One region of the Thalassospira sp. B30-1 genome, then DNA from elsewhere that is predicted to be linked to it. Evidence: riboswitches for the same ligand, from Rfam matches in the RefSeq annotation. Region 1 holds a riboswitch; the other holds the start of a gene.

The links. A riboswitch is a leader RNA that binds a small molecule or an ion and turns the genes downstream of it on or off. The one in region 1 is predicted to bind thiamine pyrophosphate.
Region 2: another riboswitch for thiamine pyrophosphate. It lies ahead of IT971_RS07940 (ABC transporter ATP-binding protein); the one in region 1 lies ahead of thiC (phosphomethylpyrimidine synthase ThiC).

What each region holds. Positions count from the first base shown of each region.
Region 1 covers NZ_CP065232.1:256,734-271,526, reverse strand. The annotation lists gene IT971_RS01265 (permease) at 1-299, opposite strand, end outside; gene IT971_RS01260 (helix-turn-helix transcriptional regulator) at 353-691, opposite strand; gene IT971_RS01255 (helix-turn-helix transcriptional regulator) at 852-1,193, shown strand; gene IT971_RS01250 (arsenate reductase ArsC) at 1,230-1,748, shown strand; gene IT971_RS01245 (ArsJ-associated glyceraldehyde-3-phosphate dehydrogenase) at 1,807-2,823, shown strand; gene arsJ (organoarsenical effux MFS transporter ArsJ) at 2,834-4,066, shown strand; gene IT971_RS01235 (PhoH family protein) at 4,404-5,168, shown strand; gene thiC (phosphomethylpyrimidine synthase ThiC) at 5,234-7,069, opposite strand; TPP riboswitch at 7,200-7,315, opposite strand; gene IT971_RS01225 (cation diffusion facilitator family transporter) at 7,369-8,379, opposite strand; gene IT971_RS01220 (heme lyase CcmF/NrfE family subunit) at 8,587-10,566, shown strand; gene ccmI (c-type cytochrome biogenesis protein CcmI) at 10,575-11,834, shown strand; gene IT971_RS01210 (response regulator) at 12,181-12,627, shown strand; gene atpC (ATP synthase F1 subunit epsilon) at 12,750-13,154, opposite strand; gene atpD (F0F1 ATP synthase subunit beta) at 13,197-14,615, opposite strand; gene IT971_RS01195 (F0F1 ATP synthase subunit gamma) at 14,667-14,793, opposite strand, start outside.
Region 2 covers NZ_CP065232.1:1,672,702-1,687,494, reverse strand. The annotation lists gene IT971_RS07975 (GNAT family N-acetyltransferase) at 1-528, opposite strand, end outside; gene IT971_RS07970 (DUF3008 family protein) at 607-801, opposite strand; gene IT971_RS07965 (phospholipase D family protein) at 1,028-2,212, opposite strand; gene IT971_RS07960 (citrate synthase family protein) at 2,306-3,448, opposite strand; gene IT971_RS07955 (CoA transferase) at 3,557-4,942, shown strand; gene IT971_RS07950 (LysR family transcriptional regulator) at 4,959-5,816, opposite strand; gene IT971_RS07945 (quinone oxidoreductase) at 5,915-6,898, shown strand; TPP riboswitch at 7,831-7,942, shown strand; gene IT971_RS07940 (ABC transporter ATP-binding protein) at 7,933-8,757, shown strand; gene IT971_RS07935 (ABC transporter permease) at 8,754-9,551, shown strand; gene IT971_RS07930 (ABC transporter substrate-binding protein) at 9,623-10,576, shown strand; gene IT971_RS07925 (MBL fold metallo-hydrolase) at 10,713-11,756, shown strand; gene IT971_RS07920 (FAD-binding oxidoreductase) at 12,043-13,365, opposite strand; gene IT971_RS07915 (PLP-dependent aspartate aminotransferase family protein) at 13,435-14,616, shown strand; gene IT971_RS07910 (ChaN family lipoprotein) at 14,665-14,793, shown strand, end outside.

The DNA of each region.
Region 1 (14,793 bases):
GGCGACAGCGCCCCGAACGCCGCGGCGGTGAAAACCATTTTGACCGGATGCCCGGAAAAGGCCCGCGATATGATGCTGTCCGCCCCACTGGCACCGGCATAGGCAGCAATGCCGATCGACAGAAACAGAAACGGCGCGGTATCACGCAAAGAAAGTGCCGTAAATTCAAGGCTCGCCCGCAATTGCGCCGGATCAAGCAGGGCAACAAGAACAACAACAATCGCGAAGGCCACGACCACACGGTCAATCCGGAAGGCAGTCTGCCCAAGGCGTCTGAGTTGAAGGGAAATTTCGGTCATATCTATATCCCTAGAATAATAGTTATATTGAACCAAACAAAAAGAACCGCCTGTCAGGTCGTTTCCAGATTTCCGTCAGCACGGGCCGGATTTTCACCATCCAGATCAACCCCCGCACAACATTCATCCATCATGAAACCGACAACCCGTTGCATCACGTCGTAATCCGCACGGTTGATCACTTCACGCCCCTGCTTTTCCTGATGCACCAGTCCTGCCTGCACCAGCGCCCCCAGATGATGGGCAAGGGTCGATGCCGGCAATCCGATCAGCCGCCCGATATCACCAATATTAAGCCCCCCGTCGCCTGCCTTGATCAGCTGGCGATAGATTTTCAAACGGGCTTCGTGGCCCAATGCGGCGAATGCGGGTGCGATGTCTTTTTCTTTCATGGCGCCATCATAACTAAAAAACCGGTTATTTGGTATATTTTTATTATGTCCTGATAAACCATTGAAAAACATTTCGAATCTCTTTCAAGCCTAACGACGCGGCAGGTGGAAACAAAAATGTCACTTGCCATCATTTCATTATGTCAATATTTCCCGACATATGGAAATAATCACAGCAATCAGCGCCCTTGGCGCACTGGCACAGGAACACCGTCTGGCAGCATTCAGGATTCTGGTGCGCGTGGGCGAAGACGGCATGGCCGCAGGCGACCTCGCACGCAGCCTTGTGGTCCCGCACAACACCATGTCCACCCATCTGTCGGTTCTAAGCCAGGCCGGACTGATCACATCGCAACGCAACGGCCGGTCGATCATCTATCGGATCGTCCCCGATGTTATGCGTGATCTTTTGGGATTTCTTGCCGATGATTGCTGTCAGGGCCGCCCGGAACTTTGCGGTATCGCGGTTTCCGGCGAAACATCGACCTCGACCTGCTGTTGAAACGCCAAACCGGCATAACCGGACGGAGACATCATCATGACTGGCGGTACCTATAACATCCTGTTCCTGTGTCAGGGGAATTCCGCACGTTCCATCATGGCCGAGGCCATCATGAACCGTGAAGGCGCAGGGCATTTTCATGCCTATAGCGCCGGGGCACATCCGCGCGGCAATCTGCATCCCTATACAATCGACCTTCTCAAAAGTCTGGGCGATGATCCGTCTGTCTTTTCCTCCAAGCCGATGGAAGTCTATTCCGCGCAGGACGAAATCAAATTCGACTTCATCTTTACGGTCTGCGACCAGACGGCAAAGGAAAGCTGCCCGATTTTCCCCGGCTCCCCGATGACCGCCCATTGGGGCGTACCCGATCCGGCAAGTGCCACCGGAACCGAGGCCGAAATCCGCCTTGCCTTCGCCGATGCCTATCGCATGCTGCGCAACCGGATTTCAATTTTCATGAGCCTGCCTTTCGCATCCCTTGACCGGATGTCGCTGCAACAGAAGCTCGACGACATTGGCAAAACCGGAATGCCCGCGAACGAAAGCGCATAAAACGCGAAACGGTCACTAACGGCCCCCGTTAGTGACCTGATATTCAGGAGTCCTCGAAATGAGCCGCAAAATCCGTATCGGCATCAACGGCTTTGGCCGCATGGGGCGTCTTGCCTTGCGTGCAGGCTGGGGCCATCCCGGCCTTGAATTCGTCCATATCAACGAAATCAGCGGCGGGGCGAAAACCGCCGCCCACCTGCTGGAATTCGATTCCGTGCATGGGCGTTGGGATCATCCGGTAACCTGCATCGATGATACGGTTGTCATTGATGGCCAAGCCGTCCTGACCTTTTCGGAAAATGCCACACCGGGCGATACCGACTGGGTCGGGCAGGGCTGCGATATCGTTTTCGAATGTACCGGCAAATTCAAAACCCCCGAAACGCTTCAGCCCTATTTTGATCAGGGGGTGAAAAAAGTCATCGTCGCCGCCCCGGTCAAGGAAGGCGCGCTTAACATCGTTTATGGCGTCAATGACGATCTCTATGATCCGGCAATCCATCACCTTCTGACCGCGGCAAGCTGCACGACAAACTGTCTGGCCCCGGTGGTCAAGGTCATCCACGAAAACCTGGGTATCGTGCATGGTGCCATCACCACCATCCATGATGTGACCAACACCCAAACCGTGGTTGACCTGCCGCACAAGGACCTGCGCCGCGCACGGTCCAGCCTGCAATCGCTGATCCCCACCAGCACCGGCTCGGCCACCGCCATCACCATGATCTACCCGGAACTGGCCGGAAAGCTGAACGGCATTGCCGTGCGCGTGCCGCTGCTGAACGCATCCCTGACCGATTGCGTGTTCGAAGTCGCCTGCGACACCGATGTCGAAACGGTCAATAACCTGCTGCACACCGCCTCGGAAACCTATCTTGCCGGGATTCTCGGATACGAGGAACGCCCGCTGGTCAGTTGCGATTATCTGAACGATCCCAGATCTTCGATCATCGATGCCGGATCAACCATGGTGATCGACAAACGGCAGGTCAAAATATTCGCCTGGTATGACAATGAATGGGGCTATGTCTGCCGGATGGTTGATCTGGCCGCCAAAGTCGCCCAAAGCCTTTAGGATCATTTTCATGTCATCGGCCATTCGCAATTATGCCCTTGTCACATCCGCCTATTGGGGATTTACCCTGACGGACGGGGCTTTGCGCATGCTGGTTCTGCTGCATTTCAATGACCTTGGATATTCGGCCTTTGAAATCGCCCTTCTGTTTGTCCTTTATGAATGTGCCGGGGTCATCACCAATCTGGTCGGTGGCTGGCTGGCACAGGCGCGCGGGCTCCGCTTTACCCTGTTTGCCGGGCTGATCACCCAGATCGCCGCCCTTTCCGCCCTGTCCCTGACCAATGAAAACTGGCTGCCGTGGATATCGGTTGCCTATGTCATGGGCCTGCAGGCCGCATCGGGTGTCGCCAAGGACCTGACCAAAATGTCCAGCAAGTCGGCCATCAAGGTTCTGGTGCCCGAAAATGCCGACGGGGCATTGTTTCGCTGGGTGGCCCTACTGACCGGATCGAAAAACGCGCTCAAAGGGGCCGGTTTTTTCATGGGCGGTGCGCTTCTGGCCTGGCTTGGTTTTGGCGGGGCGTTGCTCGCGATGGCAACCGGGCTGACCGTCATCCTGATTGCGGTGGCCCTGTCCATCGGTCCCGAAATGGCCGCCCCGGCCAACAAACCGAAACCCAAATTCCGCGAAGTCTTCTCCAAGGATCGCAAGATCAATATCCTGTCAGCCGCCCGCATGTTCCTGTTCGGATCGCGCGATATCTGGTTTGTCGTCGGATTGCCGGTCTTTCTGGCAACCCATCTTGGCTGGGGCCATATCGAGGTCGGCACCTATATGGCGCTGTGGGTGATCGGCTATGGCTTCATCCAGACGATTGCGCCCAAAATCCTGCGCGCAGGCACCCATGCCCCGGACGGACAAAGTGCGCGCCTGTGGATTTTCGCCCTGATCATCGTGACCGCGGGCATTGCGGCCGCCGTGCAATTTGATATCTCGCCCGAAATTGCCGTTCTGGGCGGTTTGATGGTCTTCGGGCTGGTCTTTGCGGTCAATTCATCGCTGCATTCCTATCTGATCCTTGCCTATGCCGATGGTGACAGGGTCGCGATGAATGTCGGGTTCTATTACATGTCCAATGCCGTCGGGCGACTGACTGGCACCATCCTGTCGGGACTGGCCTATATGTATGGCGGTCTGGTTGGCTGTCTGGCCGTCTCGGCCGCCTTCCTTCTGATCGGCTGGATAATCAGTTTTGGCCTGCCAAAACACCAATCCGGGACGCCCGAAGCACTGCATTAGAAAAAAGTTATCTCGCAGATGCGGCATAAATCTCTGAAAAGACTCACTTTCCGATTTCATTTAAATTTAATCAGATAAAAAACAGTGACAAAACACAGGATGTAGGCGTACGATTCTGTTGTACGGTCAATAACTGGACCGCAGGAGGGGTTCCCGAGTGACGCGAGAGCACGTTGTAAAACGGAATTTTTCGCCCCCCGGATCGCAGATGCAACATGTTGCTGCGAACGGCGGTGAACCCACCCGCCACTTCCATCGCAAGATGAAAATTGAATGCGCGCCTTTCCATGATGGAATGGCGCGTTTTGCTTTATTGGCACAATTGATGAGGTGACTTATGGGTAAGCGCGCAGCACGCCGTCGTAGCCGTCCGCAACAGGCAGACACCAACGTTCACGAGCTGTTTGACGGTGACAAGTCAAACTGGCATCCCCTGAACGGTCAGGGTGACGTCCCTCAGAACGGCCAACGCGATCAAAGCTTCCGCCGCCACATTCGCCCGAAAAGCGAAAATCAGGCGGCCCTGATGGAAGCAATCGATGCCTTCAACCTCATCCTTGCACTTGGCCCGGCGGGAACCGGGAAAACCTTCATCGCTGTTTCCAAGGCCGTCGAAGCGCTGGACAAGGGCGAAATCGGCCGCATCGTTCTGGCCCGCCCCGCGGTCGAGGCTGGCGAAAATATCGGCTTCCTGCCCGGCGACGTCGAAGCCAAAATGGCCCCCTATCTTCGCCCGCTTTACGATGCACTGAATGACCGTCTCGGTGCCAAACGCCTGCGGCAGTACCTTTCGGACGGCACGATCGAAATCGCACCGATTGGCTATATGCGTGGCCGCACACTCAACAATGCCTTCGTCGTGATTGACGAGGCCCAGAACTGCACCTACGGACAGCTCAAGATGCTGGTCACCCGCCTTGGCTGGAATTCAACCATGATCCTGACCGGCGACCCGGACCAGACCGACCTTCTGCCGGAAATGTCGGGCCTGTCGGAAATGTCGGACCGTCTTGAAAATGTCGAAGACATCGCCTGCGTCAAACTGGCTGATCGGGACATCGTCCGTCATCCGCTGGTCGCCAGCATGCTGACCGTCCTTTAACCTTTCGGCACGGCAAACCAAAAGAAGAAGGCGGGTCCGTCACCGGGCCCGCCATTTTCACAGGCTTATTTCCCGTTGTTTCGGGGCATGTATAAATCCCCGCCATCACGGTATTTTTCCGCCATCGCCGCCATGCCTTCCTTCTGCACATCGGCCCGGATTTCGTGTGAAATCCGCATCGAACAGAATTTCGGCCCGCACATCGAACAGAAATGCGCGACCTTGTGCGCCTCTTTCGGCAGGGTCTGATCATGAAATGCCCGTGCGGTTTCCGGGTCCAGCGACAGGTTGAACTGATCTTCCCAGCGGAATTCAAACCGCGCACGCGAAAGCGCATCATCGCGTGCCTTCGCTGCCGGGTGACCCTTGGCAAGATCGGCGGCATGGGCAGCAATCTTATAGGTGATCACCCCGGTCTTCACATCATCCCGGTCCGGCAGGCCCAGATGTTCCTTGGGCGTCACGTAACACAGCATCGCAGTGCCGAACCAGCCGATCATCGCCGCCCCGATCCCCGATGTAATGTGATCATAGCCGGGCGCAATATCGGTGGTTAGCGGCCCCAGCGTGTAAAACGGTGCTTCGCCGCAAATCGACAATTGCTTGTCCATGTTTTCACGAATTTTATGCATCGGCACATGACCCGGCCCCTCTATCATCACCTGGCAATCGTGATCCCACGCGATGCGGGTCAGCTCGCCCAGTGTTTCCAGTTCGGCAAACTGGGCGGCATCATTGGCATCGGCAATCGATCCGGGCCGCAATCCATCGCCCAGTGAAAAGGAAACGTCATACGCCCGGCAGATGTCGCAAATCTCGGAGAAATGATCATACAGGAAACTTTCGCGATGATGATACAGGCACCATTTCGCCATGATCGACCCACCCCGCGATACGATGCCCGTCACCCGGTCCACGGTTAACGGGATGTGATGTAACCGCAATCCGGCATGGATGGTAAAATAATCCACGCCCTGTTCGGCCTGCTCGATCAATGTGTCGCGGAATATTTCCCATGTCAGGTCCTCGGCAATACCACCAACCTTTTCCAAGGCCTGATAGATCGGCACCGTCCCGATGGGCACCGGCGAATTGCGGATGATCCAGTCGCGGATATTGTGGATATTGCGCCCGGTCGACAGGTCCATCACCGTATCCGCCCCCCATCGCGTTGCCCAGACCATCTTTTCAACTTCTTCGGCCATCGATGATGTCACCGCCGAATTGCCGATATTGGCATTGATCTTGACCAAAAAATTCCGCCCGATGATCATCGGTTCGGCTTCGGGATGGTTGATATTGGCCGGGATGATCGCGCGCCCCCGTGCAATTTCTTCACGCACGAATTCGGGCGTCACATGATCGGGGATCACCGCCCCGAATGCCTCGCCATCACGCTTGGCATTGGCGCGCATTTCCGCCCGGCCCAGATTTTCACGGATCGCGACATATTCCATTTCGGCGGTAATGATCCCGGCCCGGGCATAGGCAAGCTGCGTCACTGCCCGCCCGCCAGTTGCGCGCAACGGCGCATGGCTTTGCGGAAATGCCGGAACCGCATAGCTTTCACTTTCGACAAAGCCGTTATCTTCGGGTTTGATGTCGCGCCCGGCATATCGTTCGGTATCAGCACGCGCCGCGATCCAGCTTCGGCGCAGTCGTGGCAGTCCCTTGGCAATGTCAATCGTAACATCCGGGTCGGTATAAGGCCCCGACGGATCATAAACCCTGATCGGTGGTTCGCCTGCGGTGGGATGAACCGCAATTTCACGCATCGGTACGCGAATATCGGGAAAGTGCGATCCCGTAATGTGGATTTTGCGCGATGCGGGCAACGGCCCGGTTGTAACATCGCTGGTGACATCAATACTGATATCGGTTTTGGTAGATGGAACAGACATAAAAGGCCCCTTTGCAATCAAGGCAATGGAGACCCAGTTCTGCGAGAGGCTGCTGATGAAAAATGCCGACCGGTAATGGCAAACCCGCCATGACAAACGGGGCGTACCCACAGTATCAAAACAGGTAAATATGCCGGCATCCGCACCATCCCTACGCCAGTATGAACTGGATCAGGTTCAAAGGGTCACTGCGCTGCAAAGCCAGCAGTTTCTCAGCCCCTTGTCGGGGCTCCCCAGGTGATCGATTGCAGGGTTACAAGTTATGCGGGTAATGTCAATTGGTGGAAAACACCCGAAACCTAGCGACCCGTCGCCAGCTCGCCATTTGACGCCGGAATACTGTCCTGACCGGCCTTGCGCGCCCGGCCCGTATGCCAGAATTCCGGGTCTTCGGTATAACCGCTAAACTCGTCGAGATGGATGTCTTCGGGCGGTTCGGGATGGATCGTGATATCCAGATCGGGATATTCCGCCCGGATGCTGTCCATCACCTGATGGCAGATGGTGTGCGATTCCCGCATCAGCATCCCGCCATCCATGATCAGTTCGATCTCGGCAAAGCGATGCACGCCCGATGACCGGGTGCGCAGACGGTGAATGCCGATCACGGACGCGTTTTTCATCGTCAGTTCGATGATCCTCTGGCTGTCTGATTCCGGCAATTCCTGATCCATCAGGACCGAAACCGAATTGCGCCCGACCTTGACCGCGGAATAAAGCAGGAAAAGCGCCACCATGCCGCCAATCGCCGGATCGGCCCAGTTCAGGCCGGAAAAACCGGCAACAAGGGCAACAATCACCGCCAGATTGGACAGGATGTCGCTGGTGTAATGCATCGAATCGGCGTCAACCGCCAACGACCCGGACATCCGCACCGCCTTTCGTTGCAGCAACACAAGCCCGACGGTCATGACAAGCGAGATCGACATGATCCACACGCCTTCAACCGCAAACCGGATCGGCTGTGGTTCGGCAAGCCGCGATCCGGCCTCCGCCAGAACCAGAATGGCCGCCCCGATCATGAAGGCAGACTGGAAAAGCCCCGCCAGCGGTTCGGCCTTGCCATGGCCAAAACGGTGATCGTGATCGGCCGGGCGCCATGCGCTTCGGACCGCCATGAAGTTGATCACAGACGTCCCGACATCAAGCATGCTATCAATCATCGAAGACAGAAGGCTGACGGAATCGGTCATGAACCAACCGGCGGCCTTGATGGCAATCAGCGTCGCAGCAATGACAATAGAGGCCGTGGTTGCCCGACGTGCCCATATTTCCCTTTGCGCGATGTCAATGACAGGACATTGACTCATGTTCTACAGACCCTTGGTCTTCAATTTCCGCTCGCTGATTGCGGTTTTATATCGTGAATTGGCGTAATATGTAATGACTATTGCCATACTTTGACCTTCGCCTGTGCAGCAAATAGCGCATATTTGATATTCCGCAAGGTTTTCAAACCAGACCGGAGCGACTATATCAGCCCCGCAGGCGGATAAGAGCAAACAACAGGCCCACTTATGATTGTTGAAATCGGACATTATGCCCTGGTGCTGTCACTCGTGGTGGCATTGGCACAGTCGACCATCCCGTTTCTGGCCGCATCGCGGCGTGATGTCGCACTTCTGAAAATTGCGCCACGTCTGGCGATTGCCTGCTTTGCCCTTGTCGGTACAAGCTTTGCCGCCCTGACATATGCCTATGTCACATCCGATTTCTCGGTCGTCAATGTGGTCGCCAACAGCCACACCTCCAAACCGCTGATCTATAAAATCACCGGCGTCTGGGCCAACCACGAAGGCTCTATGTTGCTCTGGGTGATGATCCTGACCCTGTTTTCGGCTGCCGTCGCGGGCTTTGGCCAGAACCTGCCACCAAGCCTTCTGGCGCGCGTCGTTGGCGTCATGGGCTTGATTGCGCTTGGCTTCCTGCTGTTCATCCTTCTGACGTCTAACCCGTTCGAGCGCGTGATTAATCCGCCGCTCAACGGCGAAGGCATGAACCCGCTGCTTCAGGACCCCGGCATCGCCATTCACCCGCCGTTCCTTTATCTCGGCTATGTCGGTTTCTCGGTGGCCTTTGCCTTTGCCGTTGCCGCACTCATCGAAGGCCGGGTTGATCCGGCATGGGCGCGCTGGGTCCGTCCCTGGACGCTGGCCGCATGGATGTTCCTGACCGCCGGGATCGGGCTTGGCTCCTGGTGGGCCTATTACGAACTTGGCTGGGGTGGCTGGTGGTTCTGGGACCCGGTTGAAAACGCATCCTTCATGCCGTGGCTGGCCGGAACCGCGCTTTTGCATTCGGCGATTGTCGTTGAAAAACGTGACGCGCTCAAAAGCTGGACGATCTTCCTGTCGATCCTTGCCTTTTCCTTCTCGCTGCTCGGCACCTTCCTTGTGCGGTCGGGCGCGCTGACATCGGTTCATGCCTTTGCCACCGATCCGACGCGCGGGGTGTTTATCCTGTTCCTGCTGTGTCTGACGGTGGGCGGGTCGCTGGCCCTTTATGCCTGGCGCGCGCCAACCCTGAAGGGCGGCGGTCTGTTTCAGCCGATCTCGCGCGAAGGCGCACTTGTTTTCAACAACGTGCTGCTCTCGATTGCCGCGGCCATGGTGCTGCTCGGCACCCTTTATCCGCTGCTGCTTGAAACCCTGACCGGTGAAAAGATTTCGGTCGGCGCGCCGTTCTTCAATTCCACCTTCGTTCCGATCATGACGCCCCTGATCATTGCCATGGCATTCGGGCCGATGATGCCTTGGAAACGTGCCGATCTGTTTGCGGTTCTGGGCAAGCTCAAAATCGCCATTGCCGCCGTGATCCTCGTTCTGATCGTCACCTACTGGCTTGCCGGTGGTCCGGCCTTTGCCCTGTTTGGCATGGGGCTGGCGATCTGGCTGTTTGTTGGAACGATGCTGGAATGGGCCGGACGGATCAAGCTTTTCCGCGAACCGCTCTCGACCAGCTTCCGCCGGATGCGCAATCTGCCACGCTCGGCACACGGCACCATGCTGGCCCATGCCGGGATGGCGATTGTCATTGCCGGGATCACCGGATCACAGGCATGGACCGAAGAATCGGTTCAATCGCTTGCCATCGGTGAAAGCACGGTTGTTTCGGGCCATACCTTCACGCTCAGCAGCCTTCGCGAATATCAGGGGCCGAACTTCTTCGCCCGCGAGGCCACCATCACCATCGCAACCCCGGGCGAACGCACCATAACGCTTACCCCGGAAAAGCGCGTCTACACCGTCGAAGGCATGCCCACGACCGAGGCCGGAATCCGGTCCGGTTTCACCGGCGATATCTATGCTGTCATCGGCGATGAAGACGCCAGCGGCAAATGGGTGACGCGCTTCTATGTCAAACCGATGATCCCGTGGATGTGGGCCGGTGGCATCATCATGGTGCTGGGTGGTCTGATGTCGCTCTCCGATCGTCGTTATCGCGTCGGTGCCCCTGCCCGCTCCACCAAAACGGTTCACACCGTACCCGCCGAATAGGATTCTCAATGACCATCTGGATTGTTCTTGGCGCCTTGACGGCTCTGGTGGCGGGTTACGTCCTCTGGCCGATCTTGCGAAATGCGCGTTCCGCCAGTGCCGATGCGGGTGATGATCACCTTGCCGACATGGACGAAGACGAACTGCAACGCGATCTTGCGGTTTACCGCGACCAGCTTGCCGAAATCGGCCGCGACATCGAACGCGGCGTTCTGACCGGCGAACAGGCCGATGCCGCCCGCACCGAAGTCCAGCGCCGCATCCTTGCCACCGATCAGCGCATCAGCACCCGCCAGCAATCCGGCGAGGCCGCAACGCGCATCTCCCGCCTGCGCCCGGCTGTTGCGATCTTTACCCTGCTTCTGTTTGTCGGCGGTATCGGCCTTTATCTGGACCTTGGCCGCCCCGACCTGCGTGATCGCCCCATTGCCAGCCGTACTGACGAAATCATGGCCGCCCGGCAGGCCAGCGAAAATGACGCCAGCCGCAATGACGCGCTGAACCGCGCCGTACAGGACCTGTCAAACCGCCTGCTTGAAAATCCCGATGACCTCAAGGGCTGGGAACTGCTTGGCGCCAGTCTGATGGCGCTTGGGCGCGCCGAAGAAGCCCAGACCGCCTTCCTCGAAGCGGTCAAGCAATCCGGTCGCGATGGTGATTATCTGGCGATGTATGCCGAAAGCGTCATCCGGGCGAATAACGGCCAGGTCAACACAATCGCCCGCGGCGCACTCGAAGAAGCCGCCCAATCCGGCAGCAAGGACCCCCGCATCCAGTATTTCCTCGGTCTTGCCGATGCGCAGAACGGCAATGTCGCTGCCGCGATTGATCGCTGGATCGTGCTGGTGAATGGTGCGCCGTCCGATGCCGGATGGCTTCCGATGGTGCTGGCCCGGATCGACGAAGCCGCCCTCGCCCAGGGGATCGACATTACCGGCCGGATCAAGATCACCCCGCCAATGGCCTCAAACGCCCCTGCCGGGCCCGGGGGACCCTCGCGCGAAGACATGGAAGCAGCCGCCGAAATGTCGCCCGAAGAACGTCAGGAAATGATCCTTGGCATGGTGTCGCAGCTCGCCGATAAACTGGCGGAAAACCCGGAAAACCCCGAAGGCTGGGCCCGTCTGATCCGCGCCTATATGGTGATCGGCCAACCCGAGCAGGCAAAGCAGGCCTATGACAACGCCCGACAGGTATTTTCCGATGATACCGATCTCCTGACCCGCTTTGCCGGGTTGGCCGATGAACTGGGCATCCCTGCGAATTGACCGGCCCCAAACGGCCACCATCATTCATCACCCAGAATCGAACGCACCGTGAAAAATCGCGGTGCGTTTTTTCTGTTTACACCCATACGAATGCAGCCAGCCAAATAATACGCAAGGATAGTATTTTGATCAAACTTTCGCCTGTATCCTATTGATTTGGCGTTCTGTTTCCTCAAATTTGACCCGTTGAAAAAGTGAACCGGATTCAGAAATTTCAAACTTTTCGCCTACAAGATTGAATTTATTCTGTCTTTTTCTTCAATTCCCCTAAAAGATTGACTATAATTCTCATCTATCAAAAGGGGGAGTTTCCGACATTCCCCATCCAAAAGAATAAGGACGTCGCATGATCGCCGGTGCAAGCGGGGCCGTAAGCAATTTGCTGCTGATAGAAGACAATCCGGGCGACGCCCGATTGGTTCAGGAAGCGCTCCGTGAATTCACCCACCCGGTTACGCTGCATCATGTCAAGGATGCGATGACCGCGCGCCAGTTCCTGCAACAGGATGGCCCCTATCGCAATGCGCCAAGACCCCGCCTGATCCTGCTGGACCTGAACATGCCCCGCAAGGATGGCCGCGAAATGCTGCGCGAAATCCGGAATGATCCATCATCCGCCTCGATCCCTGTGATCGTACTGACCACGTCGGGGGCCGAACATGATGTGGATCTGTGCTATGCGGCGGGGGCGAACTGCTATCTGCGCAAACCGGTCGATGTCACGGAATTCATCGAACTGATGAAGATGATCGAATCTTTCTGGCTCGGTCTTGCCCTGACCCCGTCCCCCTGATCCCGCCGCCGGTTGCGGCTACCCCCATCACGCTTTCCCAATCAGCCCTTCTGACATGCCAAAAGCAGAAAGGCCGCTGTCTGCACAACAGCGGCCTTTTTAACAAAGTCGAAGATCGATGATCAGTTGGACAGTGCGGCAATCTGCGCACGGGCAACCTCAAGCGCACGCTCGGCATTCGCCTTGTCATGCGCCGTGGTTGCCGCCTTCAGATCCGCCTGCGCGGTCTCAAGACGTGCCTGGGCTTCATCGGCCTTGATATCGGAAACCGGAACCGCTTCTTCGGCCAGAATGGTGCAACGCTCGGGGTTAACCTCGGCGACGCCACCGGCGACGAAGATACGTTCGGAAACCTTGCCACCTGCATAGATGTCGATGACACCGGGGCGAATGGTCGAGATCATCGGCGAATGCTTCGGCAGCACGCCAAAATTCCCGTCCGTGCCCGGAACAACGACCATCTCGACCGGCTCGGATTTGAGCAGGGCAGACGGCGAAACAAGTTCCAATACAGTCGTATCAGTCATGACAGTCCTCTCTCCCGTATGGGAAGGGGGACCGAAGCTGCCTTAGGCAGCTTCGGCCATCTTCTTGGCTTTCTCGATGGCTTCTTCGATGGTGCCGACCATGTAGAATGCCTGTTCAGGCATGTGGTCATATTCACCAGCACAGATGGCCTTGAATGCCTTGATGGTGTCTTCGAGCTGAACGAACACGCCCGGAGTACCGGTAAAGACTTCTGCAACGTGGAACGGCTGCGAAAGGAAACGCTGGATCTTACGGGCACGGGCCACGACCAGTTTGTCTTCTTCCGAAAGCTCGTCCATGCCGAGAATTGCGATGATGTCCTGAAGACCCTTATAGGTCTGAAGGATACGCTGCACTTCACGGGCGGTCTCGTAGTGTTCCTTGCCGATAACGCCCGGATCAAGCGCACGCGAGGTACTGTCGAGCGGATCAACAGCCGGATAGATGCCAAGCTCGGCAATCTGACGGTTGAGCGTCGTGGTCGCATCAAGGTGGGCAAACGAGGTTGCCGGTGCCGGGTCGGTCAAGTCATCGGCAGGGACGTAAATGGCCTGGACCGAGGTAATGGAACCTTTTTTGGTCGAGGTAATACGTTCCTGAAGCGCACCCATGTCGGTTGCCAGTGTGGGCTGATAACCCACGGCAGACGGGATACGACCCAGAAGTGCCGACACTTCCGAACCCGCCTGGGTAAAGCGGAAGATGTTATCGACGAAGAACAGAACGTCCTGGCCTTCTTCATCACGGAAATATTCCGCAATCGTCAGACCGGTCAGAGCGACACGTGCACGTGCTCCCGGGGGTTCGTTCATCTGGCCATAAACCAGTGCGGCTTTGGATGCACCTTCCGGGTTGATAACGCCCGAATCCATCATCTCGTGATAGAGGTCGTTACCTTCACGGGTACGTTCACCAACACCTGCGAAAACCGAATAACCACCGTGGCCTTTTGCCACGTTGTTGATCAGTTCCATGATGAGAACGGTTTTACCCACGCCCGCACCGCCGAACAGCCCGATTTTACCACCCTTGGTGTACGGCGCGATCAGGTCGATGACCTTGATGCCGGTAACCAGGATTTCGGTGTCGGTTGACTGATCGGTGAAAGACGGTGCTTCACGGTGGATCGGAGAGGTCATTTTCGCGTTGACCGGACCACGTTCGTCGACCGGCTCGCCGATGACGTTCAGGATACGACCAAGGGTTTCCGGACCAACCGGAACCAGGATCGCGTCACCGGTATCAATGACTTCCTGACCGCGACGCAGACCTTCGGTGGTGTCCATCGCGATGGTACGGACGGCATTCTCACCAAGGTGCTGTGCAACTTCAAGAACCAGACGCTGGCCGTTGTTGTCAACATGCAGCGCGTTCAGAATGGGAGGCAGATCGCCGTCGAATTTAACGTCGACGACGGCGCCCATAACCTGGGAAATTTTCCCCGCCTTCTTGTTCGCCATAGGTATTGTCTCCTGCTCGGACAAAACTATCCGTTAGTTCCTGCGACCCGCTTACAAAGCCTCGGCGCCGGAAATGATTTCAATCAGTTCGTTGGTGATCTGGGCCTGACGTGAGCGGTTGTACTGGATGCTCAGTCGGTCGATCATATCGCCGGCATTGCGGGTTGCGTTATCCATC
Region 2 (14,793 bases), 1.4 Mb from region 1:
CACCTCGCCCGCAACAAAGCCGCATCTTTCATAAAGCGCCCGGGCGCGCGGATTGGTATCGATCACGTCAAGCCGCACCTGCGCCAGATTGCGCGCCCGGGCTTCATGTGCAATCCCGTCCAGAAGTGCCGTGCCAACACCTTTGCCGCGCGCATCAGGATCAACAAAAATGCCGTCCATCAACAGCACCCCCTCGGACAGATCCCGTTCAAGAATATCGATCAGAACCCCGCGCCACAATCCGCCCCACGCGCCATAAATCGCGCAGATATCCGATAGCTTCCCGCCAATAAACGCCCCCGCGGGCGTTTTGAAACCGGCAATGCCAAGCAGATCACCATCGGACGACACCGCACTGATCGCATGTGCCGGATCAACAACCCGTCTCAGGAAGCGCAACGCCTTGTCCTCCGGCTTCAACACCGGGGCAAGCTTCTGGCGAAACGCCTGCCAGAAAAGATCAAGCGCCTTGTCGATATGGCGATCTTCGATGCCATGATGAATGGAAAATCTTTGCCGGTCCTGCATCTGTACCTTCCGCGATCCTGTCGATCAGAAAAAGATAACCGGACGGCCTGATTTCACAAGCCAGGGATGTGATACCGATCACGATCCCGACTTGGATTTATGCTCCGGCTTGCCCTTGCGCTGGCCCGATGCCAGTTCCTCAAGCTCCTCCTCGGACATGCTTTCTGCCATCTCGCGCGCAGCCCCGGTCAGTTCGCCCTTTTTCTGCTCGCCACGCTTGACCGAAAGCGCCAGACCGGCGGCTTTCTGCTGGGATTTCGATTTTGCAGGCATTGTCTCGTCCTTCGTTACCGTTTGCCCTGTTTATCAAACAAACCAGACCGGCACGTGTTCCGAAATGACGATAAAATCGTTGCATGAACCATGATGATAAAGCTCGCCAGCGGGCAGATACACCTTCCCGGCTTGGTCCGATAAAAACGCGCGCGCACTGCCCGCTATCTTGATTCCCGCACAGGTAGGAACTGATGACGATATGAGTTGGATGATGTATCGCCAGCTAAATACGCCAATAGCAATAATTAAACAGAGCATCGAGCTCCATCATATCATCGAGATTTAACTTAGCTTTTACTCTTTCAGCCGTTTCACAGAACAACGCATATGTTTCAGGCTTGATCGACGTTTTATTCAATATGGTTGGGAAGTGATAAATATTGGCAAGGTTCATGCCCCTTGTCGCATTCCCATTCATAACAGCAAATCGCTCAGCATCCAATGCATGCAGGATTTCTGTAAGCAGATTGACTCCTGCCCCAGTGATCCCTTGAAAGCGGCTACTCAGAATTTCATAAGCTTTCGTAGGCTTCAGGCTTTTAATCTCATAGGAGAGGATTTCCTCCATGGCCGCAGCAAAAATGTTAGCCTGCTTGCATACTTCCGACTTGCTTCTAACTATACCGCTTGAATGGAAACAATTCAGCAATTCTCCATAGAGTTTATCGAAAGAAATATCCGAACGTTCCGAATATTGTGCGATATTTGCTATAATGTCTCGCGCAGTTCTTGCGTTTCTAGCCCGAAGCGCGATCTCTTGATCAAACCCCTCTTTGGTTGTGTCCTTTCGCATCTCAGCGAGCATTGCAACCAGCGTCCCTGCTTCAGGGGTCTGTTGCTCTATCCGCATCTGTTGTCGTCTGATCAAATTCTGCCAAACGCGATTTTTCTCATAGGCCGCTTCATATTCTTGAATCAAAGATTTGCTTGCCGGAAGCAAAACTTCTTCATCAATCAAGTCATCGAACCAGTTCTCAATAGCAGCCAGAATTTCTGAATTGTCGACAACAGCGGAAGCTTCATAATTCTCTTTAAATCCCCCGCCTGTCAGATTTGCCGAACCGATCAGGACTCTTGTGCGTTTCCCCTTACGAAAACAATAGATTTTCGGGTGAAATATTTCGCTATCCATATGTGAGAGATAGAGCTGAAATGCATTATTTTTCGTCAGGGACAATAGAGACTGCAAAAGCGCTGGCTGGGTAACATAGGAACTTAGACCTATCGCTATACGTGCGGTCATTCCGCGCTTGAGTGCAGCCTTAAGCTGATCGGCAAACCCATCTGCCGAACCTGTTGCAAAGGCCGCCAAGCATTCAAAATGATCCGCATCTTCGAGATACGAGATTATTTCTTGCCCATGATCTCTGTCGTAGCCGTTCACTAGAAACTGTATTTTTGATGACATAACATCCCCCATTGTTTTGCAATCTTAAATAGATCATCAGAATAGATGATTCATTGCAAGCTAATATAAGAAATTTATGCCCGTACTGTTTCGTTAAGCTGTTGCCGCCCGGGGCCGAATGATCTTGCCGCTTTGGCGTTGTTCAAACAGATGCGCGATCCAGCCCGCCATGCGCCCGACGGCAAAAATGCCAAGCCCGGCCCCTTTCGGAAGATCAAGCTCGCGTTCGAGCAACGCCAACCCGAAATCAAGGCTGGGATATTGCCCGGTTTCATCCGTCACCCGGTCTGCAATTCGTGCCCAGAACGCATCCCCCACCTGCCCGCAGGATTGCATGATCGCGCGCGTGCGCGGATCGCCATCGGGATAAAGCGGATGGCCGAAACCGGGTGGCACGCCACCCTGCACCGGATCAATCTTGCGCTTTTCCACCCGGTCCATCCATGCCCGGCAACGCGGCGTTAACCCGCCATGCCGACTGCCCGATAATGTCGCCAACCCGGCCAGAAGGGATGCCGGGACACTCGCGCCTGCCGATGCTGCCACCCGCACCGCATAGGCCGACGCATTCAATTCATGATCGGCACACAGCACAAGTGCGCGGCGCAGCAAATCCACGGCCTCTGGCCTCTTTGACCACGCACGCGCCAGCATCACATGGATCGGACTTTCACCGTCATCGCGCATACCGGCCGCCGCCAAGGCCGCAAGCCGCATCAGCTTCGCCGCCACCGGGCGACCATCCCCGGCAGGATGGCTTGTCACCTCGCCCGCCATCATCGCAATCATCCGGTCAAACGGTGTGGTGTGATTGGCCGGGATGAAATCGGGCGCGCAACACCGATCCTGATCGACCCGCAATCCCGCCAGAAGCCGCGCGGCATCTTCAAGCGTCATGGTGTCCGAAAGCCCCACCGCATCCTTGCCGCGATAGAAAAACCGCCCGTCGGCAATGCGGGTGATTTTCGACACCAGTATCGGTTCGCCCCAGTCAATCGTCGATGCCGCCACCGATTGCCGCGACCGGCCGCGTTTTTTGCTCTCAATGATTTTGCGCACATCGCGATGGTCATAAAGGCTTTTGCGTGCATCACCGGGATGGGCAATGGCGCGCACGATCCCGCGGCTGACATAGGCATAAAGCGTATCACGCGATATGCCGGTCGCCGCACAGACTTCCTGTGCTGACAGCGTGAAAAATGCCGTCTCATTCATCGGATCATCAAGATTTTTCATATTGATTATCTTGATCAAGATTGACGATTTGTCCAGCCCCGCGTGATCCTTGGCCGATCAATCCCCCCCCCCCCCCGCGCCACCGATGCGGAAAAAGGAGCCACCAACATGACCGCCATGACCAACAAGCCCAACCCGTTCATCGCCCCGATTGCAAATGCCCTTGATCTACCGGGCGCAACAAACGCCCTGCCCGATATCAAAATCACCGGCGCGGACGCCCTGCCATCCTTCTTTGCCGTGACTGATCTTGCAACGGCCTCAATGGGCATCGCATCCGCCATGATTTCCCGCTATCGCGGTTTGGCCACCGGTGATCAGGCAGGCGTCATCATTGATCAACGGCTGGCGTCGAAATGGTTTGATATCACGATCCGCCCGATTGGCTGGGAACTGCCGCCGGTCTGGGACGCGATTGCCGGTGATTACAAAACCGCCGATGGCTGGATACGGCTTCACACCAACGCCCCGCATCACCGTGCGGCAGCCCTTTCGGTTCTGGGCGATTATCCGGATCGCCAGGCCCTCGCCCCCATTGTCGCAAACTGGAAATCCGATGACCTCGAAACCGCAATCATTGCGGCGGGCGGCTGTGCCGCCACCATGCGCAGCCTCGATGACTGGCAATCCCACCCGCAGGGGGCGGCGATTGCAGCCGAACCGCTGATCGGCTGGCAGGATCACGGCACATTCACCAAATCGCGCCACGTTATCCGGCCCGACCGCCCCTTGGCCGGGATTCGCGTGCTTGACCTGACCCGCGTTCTGGCCGGTCCGGTCGCCGGGCGGTTTCTGGCGGCCTATGGTGCCGATGTCCTGCGCATCGACCCGCCCCATTGGGACGAGGGCGCGGTAATCCCCGAAATCACCCTTGGCAAACGCTGTGCCGGGCTTGACCTCAAACGTGCCGAGGATCGCAAAACATTCGAAAGCCTTCTGGCAGGTGCTGATATCCTGCTGCATGGCTATCGCCCCGATGCCCTGCCGGGTCTTGGTTACGGCGCGGATGAACTTCGCCGCATCAATCCCGGTCTGATTGATGTGACACTCTGCGCCTATGGCTGGACCGGCCCGTGGGCCAAACGACGCGGCTTTGACAGCTTGGTACAAATGAGCTGTGGCATCGCCGATTTCGGCATGAAACAGGCCGATGCGCCAAAACCAACGCCCCTTCCCGTGCAGGCCCTTGACCACGCCACCGGCTATCTGATGGCGGCAAGCACGATCCACGCCCTTTTGCTTCGCAGCCAGACCGGCCAGATCACCACCGCCCGCCATTCGCTGGCCCGCACCGCCCACCTGCTCTGCCAGACTGCGCAACCAACCCGACCCCAAACCATCGCCCCCGAAACCGAAAACGACATCGCCCCGCATCTCGAAACCACAAGCTGGGGCAAGGCCCGGCGCGTTCGGTTCCCGGCCACCATTGATGGCGTCGCACATGGCTGGGATTACCCGGCAGGACGGCTTTTATCCAGCGCGGCAGCGTGGTAAGCAATATATCAATTACTCAGACGATCTGGGTTTTCAGCACGGCAACAGTCTTGATCAGGAAATCCATCACAGTTCGGATGCGTGGTGCATGACGCAGATCCTCATGCACCAGCATCCAGACCTCGCGCGGTGGAAAACTTTCATGAGGATAAAGGCGGGCCAGCCTTGGATCGGCATCCCCGACAAAGTGCGGTAAAATCGCAACTCCCAACCCCGAGCCAGCCGCCGCAGCCTGTATGCTGGTATCATTGCTACGCAGCACGACCTTGCGCCCATGCAACCGCTCCTCGATCCAGCGATGTTGCGGGATACTGGCCGTCGTTTCATCCCAGCTGATAAAGTCCCAGACATGCTCGGGCTTGTCATAATCAGGTGCGCTGTAAAAACCGAACGGCATATCCGTCAACTTGCGCACTGTGACCGCCGATTTTTCCGGGCGCGACAGGCGCAACGCAATATCGGCCTGCCGCCGGTTCAGGTCTGTTGATCGGGTTTCCCCCTGCAAAACAAGATCGATCTCAGGATGCTGTTCTCGCAATTCCCGGACTTTTGGCCCGATAATATGACTGGCCAGTGCCGGTGGTGCGCTCACACAAACAGTTCCTGAAACATGGTCGGCGGATCCCGCCGCAACACGTTCAACCGCCTGCATTGCCAGAACCGCCTGACGCCCCTGCTCGGCAACCAGTTTGCCATCAACCGTCAACATCACCGACTTCGGCAAACGATCAATCAACCGGACCCCGAATGTGGTTTCAAGCGCATTGACCCGACGCGCAACCGTGCTGTGATCCACACCCAGTTCCCTTGCCGCCGCCGAAAAACTGCCCGTATCAGCCAAAGCCAGAAAGTATCGGTAGTCTTCCCAATTCATTTGCGCATTTTTCCCCATTAACTACGCAAACATAGGGAATTTCCCCCAGGAAAAACAACGGATATTCCTGATATCACATCAAATGTCAGGAGTATTTCATGACCAGAATCATCGAACTCAGCCAAATCGGCGGCCCGGAATGCCTTCAGGAATGCGCAATCAATTTACCCGCACCAGCCGTGGGTGAAGTCCGGATTGACCAAAACCGGATCGGGGTTAATTTTGTCGATATCTATCATCGCGTCGGCCTGTATCCGCTGCAAGAAAAGCCCGCGATTATCGGGGTTGAAGCTGTCGGAACCGTTACGGGAACAGGTCCTGACGTGACCGGCTTTGCCATCGGCAACAAGGTTGCCTATGCCGGTTTTCCGGCCGGAAGCTATGCCTCAGAACGCAACATTTCGGCAAGCCAGCTGATCAAAATCCCCGATGATCTTCACCCCGATCAGATCGCCGGTTCCTTCCTGCGCGGCATGACTGCCTACCTTTTATTAGAACAAATTGGCCGCGTCTCACCGGGTCAAACCGTTCTGATACACGCAGCAGCAGGTGGTCTGGGCCAGATACTGGTCCGCTGGGCCAAGCATTTAGGGGCGACAACCATCGGCACAATCGGCTCCTCAGACAAGGCACTGGCAGCACGAGCGCAGGGGCTTGATCACGCGATCTTGTATCGCGAACAGGATTTTGAAACCGCCGTCATGGACCTGACATCAGGACGCGGTGTTGATTACGCGATTGACGGGATCGGCGGCGATAATCTGACCAAATCCCTAAACGCGACCAGGCCGTTCGGAATTACCGCAACAATTGGTCAGGTTGCCGGAGACATACCGCCTCTTGACCTGCGGCATCTGACCAACCGGTTTCTTGCACGGCCCAGTATCCTTACGTATGTCACGGATACAGAAAACTATCACCGGGCCGCACACGCGTGGTTCAATATTTTGCGTCAGTATGAGTTCCCGGCCGCGACCGAATATCCCCTTTCCGAGGCCACACGTGCACATGCCGACCTTGAAGCGGGCCGAACAAGCGGAGCAATCACTCTGGTAACGCCAGACGACAACACCCCCAAGTAATCAATCGCGGCCCTGCACAGGTCAACAGGTATCGACAAATCAATTGGTTGATGCAAGCCCATACTGCAGGGCCGCCGTGATACGCGCAACCCAACCGCCCCCAGACCATCGCCCCCAAAAACAGAAAATGACATCGCCCAGCATATCGAAACCACAAGCCGGCGCAAAGCAAGGCGCATTTGCTTCCCGGCGGTGATCGATGGCTTAGCACATGGACGGGATCACCCGGCGGGCTAGCTTCGAACGGTCGATCCGATCACTTCCGGCCCCACCTGTCTCCCACCATCGACGGCCACTGACCGCCCACGGCATCGCTGCCAGCTCCGGCCTCTTCCGGCAATGCCATGACCATGAAGCCCGGACACACCTCGGGCCTCCAGCAATCTCGCCAACTGACGGTCCACTGACGGCCACCGGCTCGTTGCCCGCTCCGGCCACGGCGGCAACCTGCCACCCCGACGTCCAGACACATCTCGGGCTGCCGCCATTTTCATCAGCAGACGGATTTCGGGCGCACTGCCCCCAACCTGTCCACCACCAAGGGGCCACAAATCACTGCCACCACCACTGCCATTGCTGCCGCTTCCGGCAAATCCGGGGTCCGTTCCCCGACAAGACGCACCTCTCCCGTCATGACAAACAAGCGTATTGAAAGCGTATTAGAACCAGCGCGGAACGCCGCCGTAATGGCTCCGCCATCCCCCGACCCATATCCTGCGGACTACTCCGCCGCCCTGCCTCAATCCTTGCCGCTGCATCCTGATCCCCTCTTTGATCTGGTCCCAAACGCAAAAACCCGCGAGGCACAAGGCCTTGCGGGTTTCGGTCCGGGTACATTTCTCCCGTTGACTTTGTCTTTATGCCACAAACAAAAGAACAAATCAAGAACTTTTTCCAATGCTTGACGTCCCGCCATGATCTGCGCATAGTCCCGTCATCTCCAGGGGGGCCGATCGTGAATCGGCTGAGAGGTTCGGTGTTGCCGGACGACCCTTTGAACCTGAACCGGTTAAGACCGGCGTAGGAAGGATCGCATGCGCAAGACAGAACCAGCGCCGAAACCGGCAGCCTCCTTAAATCCCCCCGTTTTAACGGGCAACGTAACGCCGTTTGATGTTCATCTGCGCGGTGGTCGCGTGGCCTTTAACGGCGACGATATTTTCCATGATCTTGACCTGACCCTGCCCGCCAGCAGCATCACCTGTTTGCTGGGCCCATCTGGTGTCGGCAAAAGCACATTGTTGCGCTATCTCGCCGGGCTGGTCGATGGCGAGGCTGGCGGGGATATTGCCTGCTCGGATGGCAAGCCGCTTTTGGGCCGGGTTGCCTATATGGCGCAGCAGGATTTGTTGATGCCCTGGCGGACTGTCCGGGAAAATGTCGTTCTGGGGGCGGTGCTTCGCAATGAACGCCCCGATCTTGCGCGCGCCGATGCGCTGATTGCCAAGGTCGGGCTATCAGACGCCGCACATTTACGCCCGGCCGAACTTTCCGGCGGGATGAAACAGCGCGCTGCCCTTGCCCGCACCCTGATGGAAGACCGCCCGGTTGTCCTGATGGATGAACCCTTTTCGGCCCTTGATCCGCTTAATCGCATGCGCCTTCAGGACCTTGCCGCACGGGTATTGCGCGGCAAAACGGTTTTGCTGGTGACCCATGATCCGCTCGAAGCCCTTCGGATTGGTGACCGGGTTCATGTCCTGCGTGGTACCCCCGCGGTCCTGAGTGACGCCATGCTTCCGGCGGGCACCATCCCGCGCGATGTCACCGATCCGGAAATCCTCCGCCATCAGGCTGAACTGCTCCGTCAGCTTGGCGCCACCGCCGAGGAACTCAACCGGGCGGAGGGAACGGCATGACGAAGACACCTCGCACCCCGCTTACCGAACGGCGGCTGCTGAAACTCGCCCGACCCGTCATCATCATCGCCGCCCTGATCGCGACATGGCAGATTGTTGTCACCGTCACCGGCGCGCCGAAATATATGCTGCCTGCCCCCTATGAAGTCTGGCTGACCCTGATCAAGCGTCATGACGTGTTGCTTGATCATGCCAGATACACGATTGCCGAAACCGTGATCGGGCTTTTTGCCGGGGCGGCATTGGGGGCCTTGGCGGCCCTTCCGATGGCACTTTTTGCCCCCGTGCGGTTCTGGCTGATGCCGATCTTGCTCGTGTCGCAGGCGATCCCGTTTTTTGCGCTGGCCCCGCTTCTGGTATTATGGCTGGGCTTTGGCCTGGGCTCAAAAATCGCAATGGCGGCCCTGATCATTTTCTTCCCTGTCACCGTCGCGTTTTTTGACGGGTTATCGCGCACCGAACCGGGCTTCCTCGACCTTGCCCGCACCATGGGTGCCAGCCGCTGGCGGTTGCTGACCCATGTGCGCCTCCCCGCCGCACTGCCTTCATTTGCCTCGGGCTTTCGGGTCGCAACTGCGGTTGCCCCCATCGGGGCGGTGATCGGCGAATGGGTCGGATCAAGCCACGGCCTTGGCTATCTGATGCTGCATGCCAATGCCCGGGTTCAGATCGACATGGTCTTTGCCTGCCTTCTGATCCTGTGCGCGTTTTCGATCACGCAATATTTCCTTGTCGACCGCGCGTTACGTGCGGCCTTGCCATGGCAGCCCGACAGCCTGAAACCGGCAAAATAAACCGAATTCCTCGCGAAAGATTGCGGGGCAGAACATCAAAAATATTCCGATATCCGATAGGAGGTTCATCCATGTCACGCCTGAAATCCATGATCACCGCGGCCACGATTGGCGCGGTTGCGATGGGAATGACCAGCCCGGCATTCGCCGCCGACAAGCTCACCATACTTCTCGACTGGTTCGTCAATCCCGATCACGCGCCCCTGATTGTCGCCAAGGAAAAGGGCTTTTTTGCCAAGCATGATCTGGATGTCGAGCTGATCGAACCGGCCGATCCATCCGCCCCGCCGCGCCTTGTTGCCGCCGGTCAGGGTGACGTTGCCGTGAACTATCAGCCGCAGCTTCACGTGCAGGCCGCCGAAGGCCTGCCATTGACCCGGATCGGCACGCTGGTCGCAACCCCGCTTAACAGCCTGATCGTTCTGAAAGACGGGCCGATCAAGGAAATTGCCGACCTTAAGGGCAAGAAAATCGGCTATTCGCTGGCCGGTTTCGAAGATGCGTTACTCGGCACGATGCTGGGCAAATACGGGGTTTCGATTGACGATGTCGAACTGGTGAATGTCAATTTCTCGCTCTCGCCATCGCTGTATTCCGGGCAGGTCGATGCGATCATCGGCGGCTATCGCAATTTCGAGCTCAACCAGATGGAAATCGAAGGCAAACCGGGCAAGGCATTTTATGTCGAGGAAGAAGGCGTTCCGCCCTATGACGAGCTGATCCTGACCGTGCGCAACGACAAAACCGATGATCCGCGCTTTGCCCGCATGCTGGCCGCGCTTGAAGAGGGCGTTCAGTATCTGGTCAATCATCCCGATGACAGCTGGCAGGCCTTTATCGCGGCCTATCCGAACCTGGATGACGAGCTTAACATCAAGGCATGGGCCGATACCCTGCCGCGCTTTGCGCTCCGTCCGGCTGCTGTTGACCGCACCCGTTATGCCCGCTTTGCCGATTATCTCAAGGATCAGGGCATTATCGAAACCGTTCCACCGCTTGACAGCTACGTGACCGTGATCGAATAAACCGACTGGAATGCAGGCCGGAACCAAACGCGGTTCCGGCCTTTTCCATTGATCAGCCCGCACTTGCACAATTCCCGATCCGCGACACATTCATAAGATCGAAAATATCAATCAGCCGATCAGGGGATTTGACCGCGTGACTGACAAAAAACGCCCAACGCACCACACAGCATTCGGATTTGAAAACCGCTATCCCCTGCCGGAAACCGGCAAAAGATCATTCTGGCGCTTCCTGAAGCGGCGTTATTTCGGCTCTGAAAACTGGCCAAAAGCCAAACACCAGCACGGCAAAATCCCGACCGAGGCCCCGGATATGGACGCGATCCACAATCCCGATCCGGCGCGCCTGCAAGTCACATGGATCGGCCATGCGACGGCTCTGGTGCAATATGGCGGGCTCAATATCCTGACCGACCCGGTCTTTGCCAAACGGGCATCGCCGTTCCGATATGTCGGCCCCAAACGATACAGCCAGCCGGGATTGCGGATCGATCAGTTGCCTACGCTTGATCTGGTGCTGCTGTCGCACAATCATTACGACCATTTCGATGTCGAAAGCCTTGGAAAGATTGGCAATGGCCCGCGCTATATCCTGCCGCTGAAAAACGGAACTCTTCTGGAAAAGGCCGGAATCTCCCCCGACCAGTACGAAGAACTCGACTGGGACCAAAGCCTTTCGCATGGCGGCGTTACCATCACCCATGTGCCCAGCAATCACTGGTCGGCGCGCACCACCAAGGACCGCAAGGAAATGCTGTGGGGCGGATATATCCTTGAATTCGCAGATGGCTATCGTTTCTATTTCGTCGGTGATACCGGCTGGAACGAACGGCTGTTTACCGAAATGGGCGAACAATATGGCGGGATCGATTTCGGCCTGATCCCGATCGGGGCTTACGAGCCCAGCGATTTCATGCGCAACGCCCACACCAACCCCGAAGAAGCCATTCAGATCATGCAGGTAATGGGCATCAAGCAGGCGCTTGCCATTCATTGGGGGACTTTCGTCCTGACCGCAGAACCGGTTGACGAACCGCCGGTGCGATTGGCATCGGCACGCAAGGATGCCGACATTGGCGCGAATGACTTCATTGCCGCCCCGATTGGGGCAACACGGTTTTTTGACGGCAAAACCAATCATCAGACGAATGATTTACCCGAAACCAAAGCCGCGCAATAGAGCATAACAGATAGGTGAAGACCGGCAACGTGCAGATCGTTGCCGGTCTTCGAAAGCCGAAACCCTGGCCGCAATGTTTGGGAGAACTGCGATCATGGTCTCGGCTTTAGGCGATTTGTGCTGCACCGAAAAGAGCCAGACCAACACCGGCGACCGATGCAAATTTCATCATGAGCTTCAAATTAAAAGTTACGTTATAACATAACATTTAATTGCATGACAGATACCCTGCGTCAAGACCGTTTGAAAACGATCCCGACGCCAGATTATTCCTCACACAAAAAGATCAGACCCGCGTGCGCGGTTTGCGGATGGTGCCGTCCTCAAACCGTGAAAGCTCCATCCCGGCAAGCGTAATGGATGGCTGCCCGGTTGTGATCCAGTCCGCCAGCACCTTGCCGACCACTGGCCCCATGGCAAATCCGTGGCCGGAAAAACCGGTGGCGACAAAGAAATGTTTTGGATTGTCGAACTGATCGATCACCGGTATCGCATCGGGGGTAACATCGATATCGCCCGCCCATTTATCGGCAATACCGACCTGTTTGATTTGCGGGAAAACCTTTTGCAGGTTCGCCATCGCGTTATTCACGCGCACCTCGTAGGGCTGCGCCTGATTTTCCCGCCGCCCGATCAATGGCTGCTTTGATGCCGCCGAACCCGGCAGGCGATCAACAAGGTCATCAACAAACCGCCTGTTCAGATGGAATTTGAAGGTCGCCCAATTAGCAAACAGGCCCGGTGCAAAATCGCGGGCATATTTGAACCGGCCCAATGTCAGATCCAGATCGGTCATGAATTCGTCAGCGATATTCATCGAGCCATCGGCACGTTGACGAAACGCCAGACCGGCGGCCAATGTACCGGCGGCTGAAATTTCCGGCACCGGGGTGGTGCGGATCACCGTGCCGCGCGTGGTTTGCTGCGGCAGGCGACGGCCGAATTTGGCAACGAATTTATGCGTCGCGGCCCCAGCGGCACAGATCACGTATTTGCATTTGATCTCGCCACGTTCGGATATGACCGAACTGATTGCACCGCCACTCGTTTCAATGCCAATGGCACCGCAACCTTCGGCAATAAAGGCGCCGAGTTCACCGGCACGTTTTGCGATTGCCGGGGCGGCCTTTTTCGGTTCGGCCTGCCCGTCAGACGGGGTATAAATCCCGCCAACGCCGGGGCGCGTGATGCCCGGTGCGATCCTGGCAACCCCCTTGGGATCAAGCACCTGCGTTTCGATATCAAATCCTTTGGCGTCTTCGATCCATTGCTCAAATTCCGCCATTTCGGCATCATCGCGCGCAACGAACATGACCCCACCCTGCCGCCATTCCAGATCAGCGTCGAGTTCCTTTTCAAGCCCCTGCCAGATGCGGTTGCATTCAATCATCAGGGGCAGTTCAACCGGATCACGGCCCTGCTGACGCACGAACCCCCACGCCCGACCGGACTGATGCGAGGCAATGGTATCCTTTTCCAGAAGGACAACCTTCATGCCCGCCTTGGCAAGGTAGTACGCGCTGCTGGCACCATGGATACCGCCGCCGATAACGACAACATCGCATTCTTTGGGAAGGTCGAATTGGGGATCGTTCGTGATATGGGGCATCTGAATCAGTCGTTCTTTTGTTTTCGTTTTGGGATGTGGCGTGTTCCACGTTATGTTGCGCGGCAATAAATGACAACAAAATCAGGTGCCACCATGTCTGCCGATAACAAGAAACAGAACCCCGCAACCATCACGGCTCAGGCCCTGGGCTGGGTCGAGGAAACCACCCGTTCGGTCACCCCGCCGATCTATCCGTCGACAACGTTCGAACGCAATACCGATCTTAGCTATCACGATGGCCGATGCTATACTCGCACCGACAACCCGACCTATGATCAGGCCTGTGCGGTTCTTGACGCGCTCGAAGGTGGCGCACAGACGCGGCTTTTCGCATCGGGCATGGCCGCAGCCGTTGCCTTGCTGCATGCGTTATCACCAGGTGATCATGTGGTCGCGCCAAAGGTAATGTATTGGGCGCTGCGCAGCTTCATGCTCGATAGCGGTGTGCGCGCCGGTCTGACATTTGATTTTGTTGATAATGGCGACACGGCCCAGTGGGTGAAACATATCCAGCCGGGCAAAACCAGAATGGTCTGGCTGGAAACGCCCGCCAACCCGGACTGGCAGATCACCGATATCGCCGCCGTTGCCGATGCCGCGCACAAGGCCGGGGCGATTGTTGCGGTTGACAATACGGTTGCCACACCGCTTCTGACCCGCCCGATTGAACTGGGTGCAGATATCGTCATGCATTCGGCAACCAAGTATCTTAACGGACATAGTGATGTTCTGGCCGGCACACTTACCACTGCAAACAAGGACAGCGAATTCTGGCAACGCGTTTGCAAACAGCATGCAGGCGGCGGCGGTGTTCTGGGTGTGTTCGAAGCATGGCTGCTTTTGCGTGGTATGCGTACCCTGTCAATCCGGGTCGAACGGGCCAGTGCCAATGCCATGGCAATCGCCCGCCATTTCGAAAACCACCCTGAAATCGCGCAGGTCCAGTATCCCGGCCTTGAAAGCCATATCGGCCATGACATTGCCAAGCGTCAGATGACCGGCGGATTTGGCGGCATGATGTCGATCCGGGTCAAGGGCGGCGGCAAACGGGCCGTGGATTTCCACAATCAGTGCAAACTGTTTAAACGCGCGACGTCACTTGGCGGGGTCGAAAGTCTGATTGAACACAGATCATCGGTCGAAGGCCCAACAAGCCCTGTGCCCGATGATCTGTTGCGTTTGTCCGTCGGTATCGAAGATGCCCACGATTTGATCCATGATATTGAAACCGCCCTGGATTTGAGTAAATAAAGTCGGAATGAAAATCGGCCAATCAACGGACTGGAAATTCCACGCGTGATGAAAACTGTGTTTCGTGCCCGCACACGATCTTGTTTCAAACAATCACTTTCGCTGTGTCTTGCTTTTGCAGCAATGATCGCGGCGACGGAATTTCCGGTTCGTTCGGCGCAGGCGCAAACCCGCACC